One region of the Roseburia sp. 499 genome, then DNA from elsewhere that is predicted to be linked to it. Evidence: a T-box and tRNA genes for the amino acid it is inferred to sense, from the RefSeq annotation. Region 1 holds a T-box; the other holds one or more tRNA genes.
The links. The T-box of region 1 lies ahead of proS (proline--tRNA ligase). A T-box ahead of a tRNA ligase gene usually reads a tRNA of that ligase, here a tRNA-Pro.
Positions count from the first base shown of each region.

Region 2: it encodes a tRNA-Pro, which carries the amino acid that the T-box ahead of proS (proline--tRNA ligase) is inferred to sense. The anticodon was not compared.

Region 1 is NZ_CP135164.1:2,735,853-2,741,119, forward strand. It holds gene BIV20_RS13390 (MBOAT family O-acyltransferase) at 1-1,090, opposite strand, end outside; gene proS (proline--tRNA ligase) at 1,757-3,199, opposite strand; T-box leader at 3,273-3,476, opposite strand; gene BIV20_RS13400 (GGDEF domain-containing protein) at 3,529-4,704, opposite strand; gene ytvI (sporulation integral membrane protein YtvI) at 4,770-5,267, opposite strand, start outside.
Region 2 is NZ_CP135164.1:250,109-255,375, reverse strand. It holds gene BIV20_RS01400 (HNH endonuclease domain-containing protein) at 1-108, opposite strand, end outside; gene BIV20_RS01395 (hypothetical protein) at 162-461, opposite strand; gene BIV20_RS01390 (hypothetical protein) at 639-1,118, shown strand; gene BIV20_RS01385 (flavodoxin family protein) at 1,160-1,594, opposite strand; gene BIV20_RS01380 (HXXEE domain-containing protein) at 1,598-2,110, opposite strand; gene BIV20_RS01375 (TetR/AcrR family transcriptional regulator) at 2,265-2,831, shown strand; tRNA gene BIV20_RS01370 (tRNA-Pro) at 2,888-2,961, opposite strand; gene BIV20_RS01365 (PDDEXK nuclease domain-containing protein) at 3,164-4,369, shown strand; gene BIV20_RS01360 (chorismate mutase) at 4,632-4,922, shown strand; gene BIV20_RS01355 (hypothetical protein) at 5,097-5,267, shown strand, end outside.

The sequences.
Region 1 (5,267 bases):
TATCTTCCAACGAAAATATTACCCAACCGGCTACCACTAATATCATGGTATATACTCTACCGATTCCATGATGTTTTTCCAAAAATTTTCCCAAAATTACTTTTTCCAATACTAATAAGAGAAAATAGTAAATTCCCCACATTGCAAAATTCCAGCCTGCTCCATGCCAGATTCCAGTCAATGCCCATACGATAAACAAGTTACAAATCGTACGATATTTTCCCTTTCGATTTCCTCCCAGAGGAATATATAAATAATCTCGAAACCAGGTACTTAAAGTAATATGCCATCTACGCCAAAAATCTGTTATGGACACTGCAATATATGGGTGATTAAAGTTTCTTGGGATAGAAAATCCCAACATTTTTCCGAGTCCCATTGCCATCAAAGAATATCCGTTAAAATCAAAATACAACTGCAAAGAATACGCAAAAGCTCCCAGCCACGCCATGCTGGTGGAAACACTTTCGATGCCTACCACGCGAACCTCGTTCCACAGCCGCCCCAATACATTGGCAATCAACATCTTGTAAGCAAGTCCTACCGTGAATATCTTCAGTCCTTCTTCCAGCCCCTGCAGATTTACTTGCCGTTTTTTTATTTGAGCCGCTACATCTCGAAATAACACAATCGGACCGGCAATCAACTGTGGGAACATACACAAATAAGTTCCCAAACCTACGAAATCCTTCTCATATTCCTCTGGTCTGCGGTATACATCAATCGCATAAGCTGCTATCTGAAAGGTGTAAAAACTAATTCCCAAAGGAAGCGTCAACTTTATGTTTTCTTCCCCCGCCAAAAAGGGCAGATATTTAAACACAAACAGACTTCCGAAATCATATATCAATAGCAGAATCAATATTCCCTTTCGCTGCTTCTTTCCCCTTCCTTGCATACAAGAAGTTCCAAGAAAATGCATCACTAAAGAAACAATGATCAGAAAAAACCAGGTACGTTCTCCTACAAAATAAAACCAAAGGCTCCCCAGAAACAGTACCAGATTTCTCCATCGTTCCGGGGTAATATAATAAACCAGCATAAACACCGGCAAAAATACAAATATAAATGCTTCACTACAAAATAACATCTTTCGTTCCTTTTCTTACTTCTCTCCGTCTTACGCCGCTCATTGGCCGCTCGCCTATTATATCACTCTTTTTCTTTTTAGATGAAACAAAATCCCTAAATCTTGTTACATTTTGATTACATTAATATAAACTTTCTTTTTCGCTATTTATTATTTTCAGAATATTCTAATGCTTATACTTTTTATTTCAGTTATAAGCATTGCTAATCTATTTTTTTCAAAATAATTGTTGACATTTATTATTTTGTCGTATATAATTAAATCATCAAAAGAAAACAAAAACAAAGAAAGAGAGGTACAGTCCACCAGAAACTTAATTTTATCTCCCTAAAAGACTCAACAAATGATTGAGCACTTAGGTACAAGAAAAAGAACATCCAGATTTTTATAAAAGATTTGGAAAACAGAAGAAATCAAAAAGATTTTCCGTAGAAGCCTTGAATCGAAGAATAAAAAGAAAAATAGTGTGATAATCCAGCTGCTATATTCAGATATGGATACATACTAACAGAATTCAAAGGTAGCAAAATTTCAAAAGAAAAGAATTGAGATTTCGAAAACTCAAGAAAGTTGAGGTAATGGTCCAATGGACAACATAGTTTAGAAGGCGACATCAGATAAGTAAATCGGATGTCGCCTTCTTTGTTATTTATTTTATTATTTTCTTTAATATGCTTTTCCCCAATATACCAGTTTATGTGCAGGCTTTCCACAGCAAACACATACATCTGAAATTGGTTCCTGATCCTCTAACGGTATGCAACGAGAGGTTGCTGTTGTATCTTCTTTTATCTTATCCTCACATGCCATATCGCCACACCACATTGCACGAATGAATCCCGGTTTATTCTCAACCGCATCCTTAAATGCAGGATATGATTTTGCATCTGTAATATGAGAATCTCTATGTGCTTTCGCGCGTTCAAACATATTCTTTTGAATTGCTTCTAACAACTCCGGTACAACCTTTGTCACATCTTCAAGAGCACATTCTGTCTTCTCTCCGGTGTCACGACGTACCAATACACATTTTCCTGCCTCAATATCCTTCGGTCCTAATTCTACACGAACTGGAATACCACGCATTTCCTGTTCTGAGAACTTCCATCCCGGACTCTTATCACTTTCATCTGTCTTTACACGGATTCCAGCCTTAGCCAATGCCTCTTTCACTTCTGCTGCTTTTTCCAAAACGCCTTCTTTATGCTGCTGAATTGGAATTACCATAACCTGTACCGGTGCAATTTTCGGTGGCAGTACCAATCCGGAATCATCACCATGTACCATAATGATTGCTCCAATCAGACGTGTGGTCATTCCCCAGGAAGTCTGGTGTACATATTGAAGTTTATTATCCTTGTCTGTATACTGAATACCAAATGCTTTTGCAAATCCATCTCCAAAGTTGTGACTGGTACCGGACTGCAATGCTTTTCCGTCATGCATTAAGGCTTCAATGGTATAAGTTGCTTCTGCCCCTGCAAATTTCTCTTTTTCTGTCTTTCTACCACGAATTACAGGCATTGCCAGAACTTCTTCACAGAAATCTGCATACAGATTCAACATCTGAAGTGTTCTTGCTTCTGACTCTTCCGCCGTAGCATGAGCAGTATGTCCTTCCTGCCACAAAAATTCTCTGGAACGTAAGAAAGGTCTTGTCTCCTTTTCCCAACGTACGACAGAGCACCACTGATTATAACATTTTGGCAAATCACGATATGACTGCACTTCATTTGCATAGAAATCACAGAATAATGTCTCAGAAGTTGGTCTGACACAAAGTTTTTCCTGCAATTCATTTAATCCACCCTGGGTTACCCATGCAACTTCCGGTGCAAATCCTTCTACATGATCCTTTTCTTTTTCCAAGAGGCTTTCCGGTATAAACATTGGCATATATACATTTTCCACACCGGTTTCCTTAAATCTTGCATCCAACTCTTTCTGAATATTTTCCCAGATCGCATATCCTGCCGGCTTAATTATCATACAACCTTTCACGCTAGAATAAGCAATCAATTCTGCTTTCTTTACTACATCTGTATACCACTGTGCAAAGTCAGTATCCATAGATGTAATGGCTTCTACTAATTTTTTGTCCTTTGCCATTTTATTTTCTCCTTTTCTTAAAATATAAAAAGTGTTTCCTATGATATCAAAAAACGCCAGAGCTCCAATCCCTACTAGGGACCGGAATTCCGGCGGTACCACCCTGATTAAGTGATGCAAAGCATTACTTCTCTCATTCTCTTTATCGCAGAGATACGGCATACTTTCATATGCAGCTCCAAGGTAGGTTCTAGATGTTCTCATGAGGAATCTTCCACCAACCGATTCCCTCTCTGTACATGTTCCAATCTGTACTAATCCTCTTCTTCACTTTTACTTATCTATCAGTAACAGTTATTCTATTCCAATTCCATTCACTTGTCAAGAACTTACCCTAAAGAACGGAAACCTCTTTCCATATAATACTGTCTTATATTGCCCGCTACTCTTGTTCTAGCATGACATTCTCCATCCATATAAACACAAGCTCTTCCGCTTTCTTTTGCTTCATAAAGAGCCTCATCTGCCTTTTTTCGCATTTGTTCAAAGTCAGCACTCCGTCTTGCATATCCACAAACTACACCCACGCTTACCGATACAAAAGGCAAGAAATTTTCTTCAGCCTGTGGAATATTCAAACTCTCTACATTTTCTTTCAATTTAATTGCCCAGTTCAGTGCCTCTCCCTTTTCCATTCCAGGGAGACAGACTACAAATTCTTCACCGCCTACTCTGGCAGCAAGGTCTGACTTTTTGCCCGTCATCTTATGAATTTCCGCAGTAACTCTACGAATACAAGTGTCTCCCTCTAAATGTCCGAAATGATCATTATATTTTTTAAAATTATCAATATCAATCATAATAACCGCAACCATCCTATTGTTGCGTACGCATCCTGTCCAAACTCGCTCGAGACTACGCTCCAACCCCCTCCGGTTCAACAGATTCGTCATTGGGTCTGTCTCCGATAAGGTCTTTGCTGTATCAATCGCAGTAGCATCCGCTGCTCGCTGAAGAAAATTATAATATCCCTGCCTGGAAATAACACAACACATCAGCTGATTCGCCGATAAATAAATAACGTTCTCTATACCAAGTTTCTGATAGAAAATTAGAAACAAAAGAGCTGCTATCTGAATGCCCTGGCTCACTAAAAACTCCTTATTATTCCACAACGGAACAACAGCCAATACTGTTGTCATAATCCAATATACTGACAATTTGAAAAAGGTACGTTCAGACATGAAAGTTGCTGTAAGCATCAGCGTTGCAAAAATCAGCCAAAACAAATAAAGTTGTAAACGCATATCCCACTTTTTCCGACTAGAAAGCCACCGATAGGATCTTAGGATATATACTCCTGCGTACAACTCCGCCAGCACCATAAACGGTGCCATAATATAAGGTTTTATTGTTCCTGCTGTCTGAATTTGCAGAACAAGGGAATTCACGAAAAAAAGTATAAAAAAGCAGACCGATGCTATCAACATCCGCCGAACGTTTTCCTTTTGTACTCGCCTTGTATAAACAAAACGTCCTTTTTTCTCCCTCTCCTGTCCTTTCACGTTTCCACCTGCACTTTTCTGATTAGCACATTTTACCACATTTTTCCTTACTATTATATCAATATTCACGAAAACTTACAACAATAAATTTCTCTTATCAAAATGTAAGAAAAAGGTCCTAATGCAAATCCCCAAATTCCGTACAGATTTAATCCCACATAAATACTAGCAATGACTAGCAACGGATGCATTCCCAGCTTATCACCTACCAGTTTGGGTTCCAGACTCTCTCTCAAAAGGCTGCATATAGCATAAATAGCCGCACAAATGGCTGCCATCATATATTTCCCCTGAACAATCTCAAATATCGCCCAAGGAATCAGTATCGTCCCTGTCCCCAGAAATGGCATAGCATCACACAATCCAATTCCGCACCCTATCAACAGTGCATATCTATTTTTCGCAAAATATAATCCTACCACACAAGCAGTGGAAACAATCAGCATAATAACCAGTTGCGCCCGAATGTAAGCTCCTCCTGCTTCATAGGTCCGACGGCACACCTTAAGCCCCACCTTTCCCACCGGATGTTCCTCCAAGCCCTTTCTGATTTTATGATAATC
Region 2 (5,267 bases), 900 kb from region 1:
TGGCTGTTTATTTATCGCCTCTGCTAGTTTCTTTTCTCCAAAATTCCAAATCTTTTTATCTACCCTTTTTATAAATGGACTCAAAATTCGATAAGGTACATTTTCCACAATATTTCTCTTTCCCGCAATAATTTCCTTATCCTGAATCTCTGTTAAAAACTTTAAAATTTTTTCTTTTTTTCAGAAGATTTAAACCTACTAACTTCTCCCGCTCTTTTTACCACTTCTACCAATTTTGTATTCCTAGCACCAAGACTTAATTTATATTCCAAAACCATATACCAGGCATCTGCTATCATACAATTTGCTAGTTCATCATGGGATATGATATAAATTCCCTCTCTGACCTTTTCTACGATAGCTTTAAACCAAAACAATTTATAGCTTTGATTCATATTTTGAAACAAACCAGCCAATATTCCCACATCTACCATTTCATCTTCTGGCAATCGTATATTCATCTTTACCACCTTATTTCTAATGTATTTACCATATTTTATCATACTTCCTATATTTTGTTTCATATTTTTCGCAAATTTGCAAGAAATAGTTCCCACCTCTCCCCTTCCCGCATATCTTACAGAAACAGCAAAAATAAATCTCCCGGTTTTATTCCGAGAGATACAAGGAGTATTTTCATGAATTACAATTCTTTAACACCAATTACCGGAATAATTCAAAACGTCTCACAGACTCCCGGAGACTGCTGCAACCAAAGGATTTCTCTTGTCACCCCAAATGGCCCGGTAAATTTTATGATTTCTTCCAACACTTTTATTATCGACAGCAGACGTCTGCGCCCCGGTATGATGGTTGCTGCCTTTTACGATTCCACACGCCCGATACCTCTTATTTTTCCGCCCCAATATCAGGCAGAACTTATCACTACGCTTCGGAACAACGAAGAAGTTGCATTGAGCTTCTTTGACCGTAATCTCACTGCCACAGACAATTCTCTTCAGTTGAACCTTAGCCGTACCACAGATATTTCTACCATGAACGGACAGCGCTTTAACTGCTCTCCTGGTGAAAATTTTCTATTGGTTTACTATTCTGCTACTACCAGAAGCATTCCGCCGCAAACGACACCGAGAAAAATTATCGTATTATGCGAATAGATGTGGTTTTTATACCACATCTACCCATTCATACTTCTTTACTACTGATGATTCGCCACCACTTTTTCCACAAATTCTTTTATCTGCTCTTTTTGCTTATCACTTAGTTTTCCACCGGTCAGTCCTAATGCAGAGTGTCCTTTCAACAACATTACTAACAGCAACTGTTCATCGCTTACCGGAATTCCTTTTTTCTCTCCATACTCCCTTATTCTTTTTAATGTGTTATCCATCATTCCTGTGGTGGAAAACCCTGCGATTTCCCCAACCTGCTCAGTCTCTAAATCTTCCATATATTGTTTCAGGCTTTTATCCATATCCCACATATAAACTCCGCCACCCACAAACAGAATATCTACTTTTTCTTCCACTGGCTTATCAATGGATTCCGCTGTTACTCCCAATATTTCTGCAATTACCTCTGCTACTGCTTTGGTATTTCCACCTCTGGACTGATATCTTACTGCAACTTTCATTTCTTATTCCTCCTGTGTTTTCATCCATTTTGTAAAACAATTCATCAGCGCGTGCGCTAGTTTCAAATTACACAATGCCAAAACAATTCCGATTACACTGTATAAAAAAATACTTCCTATAGAAAAATCACAAATCGCTATGCTTTGGCAAATCACCCAGATAGTAATGGGCAAACATAGAATACTGGTTCCCACTGCCGGAATATATTTATGTACTACAATACTTTGAATCATATGCACTACAAGATGCAGAGCATATGTAATAATCATTCCCATCCATAAACCGTAAAAACCTGTTACCCTCGATATTGTTGTGATGCCGATGCTCAACAACAATATTTCCAATACTGCTACCGCCATTCCCTCGGTACTGTAATGACAATACGTTTTATAAATTCTTGGATATTTTTCTGCTACCATATTTCCGTTCTTTTGAAACCACAAGCCAAAACCTATAATTTCTTCCATATCATGAACAATAAATAAAAGTGGAAATAACCATATATATGCATCCATTTTCCTTCTCTCCCTTTTGCACTCTCTTATCCGCGTAAAATACACACTTGTGTCATTTACATTTCTATGATAAGATACGTCTGACGCAAAATCAACCATTTCACCATAACTGACACCATCTTTCAAAAATGTGTCACTTCTGAAAGGAGTCCCAATGAATCCATCACAAAATCCAAGTGCACTTCGTTCTAAAAACGAAATAACGAACTCACTTTTACGCTTAATGGAACAATATCCTTATGCTGAAATATCAGTAAAACAAATTGTAATAGAAGCTCAGGTTGTCAGAAAAACTTTCTATCGCAATTTCTCTGACAAAGACGATGTATTAGATGCTTATCTAAATAATATTATGCTTGAATATGTCTCAGCTCTCCAGCAGTTAGAAGATTGCAGACTTCCAAATGTGCTTGACGAAATTTTTGAATTTTGCACAATACACAAAGACTTTCTTTTACTTCTCCACAAAAACCATCTTCTGCATCTGCTTTTGGAAAAGTGGAATACTTTTATTCCTGCTGTTCACGACCAAGTTGTAGATAAGAACAGCGCCTTTTATAAGACAAGTCAAAATCTTCGTATGGATTATATTCTTGCGTTCAATATTGGCGCCGTTTGGAATATTATTGTCAAATGGATTGAAAATGATATGAAAGAATCTCCGAAAGAGATTAAGATAACCATTCTAGCCTACTTAAAAAATATGATTGAATTTTTCTAGAAAAAAAAGACCGCTAACCATCAAACTTCAAGGATTAGCGGTGCCCCTGCCAAGAATCGATGCGACAGGATTTGAACCTGCGACCTCTGCGTCCCGAACGCAGCGCTCTACCAAGCTGAGCCACGCATCGTTATCAAATTAGCCTAGATATAATATCATGTTTTTTGATTTTTGTCAACAATTAACACAATTTTATTCTTTGGCTGAATAAAATCATGTCTCGGTAGTATAATAACGCTTTTTGTGATATATTAATTGGTGTGCGATAATTGTTCCGCACACTAATTGATTAAAATTTTGAATGAAAAAATCATGAAGAAATGGGGAATAATATGCCTGAAGAAATAAAACCTCATATTGTGAAGTCGCATGATATTAGTTTAGATTCTGACTATGTAAAATGGATTCATGATGTGAAGCAACGTTATATATCTACACAGATAAAAACTGCTGTTAAAGTTAATACAGAACGGCTTTACTTTAATTGGCAACTGGGGCGGGATTTAGTAGAAAGAAAAGCGGAAGAAAAATGGGGAAAAGGAATTGTAGAGCAGTTAAGTCTCGATTTACAAAATGAATTTCCAGATGAAAAAGGCTTTTCAGCAAGAAATCTTTGGAATATGAAAAAATGGTACTTGTTTTATTCATCAAGCGATATCTTTTCAGAAATGGCTCATACGATTGAAGACAGTATCGATTTAAACAGCTTAAAACTGCAACAGGTTGGTGCAGAAATTAGTGAAAATCAAAAACTGCACCAAGCTGGTGCAGAAATAGAATTTCCTGCAATCTTCGGATTTGTACCATGGAGACATCATGTGGAAATAGTAACAAAATGTAAAACAATAGAAGAAGCTTTATTTTATGTGAGAAAAACAATAGAAGAAAGCTGGAGCAGAAGTACACTTGTTGATTGTATTAAAGCAAATTTATACCAATCATCAGGTAATGCACTTACTAATTTTGCGGAAAAACTTCCTGCCATACAAGGAAAACTTGCACAGGAAATAGTAAAAGATACTTATGATTTCGGTTTTGTATCACTTCCTGTAGGATATGATGAGGAAGAGTTGGAAGATGCATTAGAGCAGAATATTACACGCTTCTTGTTAGAGCTTGGATCAGGATTTGCCTTTATAGGAAGACAGAAAGAGATTATCGTCGCTGGTAAAACAAGAAAAATAGATATGCTCTTTTATCATATTAAGCTTCGCTGTTATGTAGTTGTTGAACTTAAAGCAGTATCATTCGAACCAGAGTTTGCAGGAAAACTTAACTTCTATGTAAATGCGGTCAATGAGTTAATGAAATCAGAATCCGATAATCCAACAATTGGTCTTCTGATATGTAAAGATAAGGACCAGACAGAGGTTCAGTGGGCTTTTCAGGGAATAGAGACACCTATGGGAGTTGCAACTTACGATAATATACGCTTACAAGAAATAAAATCGCAGTTGCCATCGGAGGAAGCTATTCAGAAACGATTAGAACAGGCAGAAGAAGAATATATCTTAAAACTAAAAGAAAAGAATAAATAATCCAGTAAGAATTATCACATAAGCCATTTGGACTAACCATCCAGATGGCTATTTTTTTACCCTTTTTTGGGTAATGGATGTAGAAAGAAGATGAATACAGACTGATTCAAGATGGTGGAGCAGAAAGTAAAAGAGAATGTTATCGTAGAGTAACATTCTGGTAGATGGAATAGTGTTTCTGTGGTATAGTTTAGAAAGTAGGGTCCGAAAGTACCTTGCATACTAAATTCCTATTATTATAATCATGCAGAAGGACAGAATAATGAAATGTGAAAACTTAGAACAGGTAAGAGAGAATATAGACAGAATTGATAACGAAATAATTAAGCTTATAGCTGAAAGAGGAACATATGTGGTACAAGCATCTGCGTTCAAAAAGAATGAAGATGGTGTAAAAGATACCAATCGTGTAGAAAAGGTCATCGCCAAGGCAAGAGCTAAAGCGGGAGAATATGGAGCAACCCGAGATATGGTTGAAGCTCTTTATAGAGAAATGATTTCAAGGTTTGTAAATATGGAAATGAAGGAATTTAAAGCTAGAAATAATTTGTAATTCTTGTTTTAGCACTAATGGAGATATGTTATGTGTGGAATGACAACTGATTTATAAATATTAATAAATCGGAAGTTTTTATGAACTACGTAATAAGAAAATTAAAGCAAGAAGAAGTAATTTTGCTTATATTAGATGCGATACTGTAATAATTTGTTTGGGAGGATTTAGGACATGCAGATACATTATTTTCAAAGATACCATTCAAAAGAGAATGTCGATACATCAAATACAATGCTGATGCTTTCACGTTTGTATAATTATAATGCAGATAAGTTTTTTTCAATGCTTAATTCGCTGATTTTAGGACAAGATGAGTCACCAGAAATTACATTTGATCTTCAA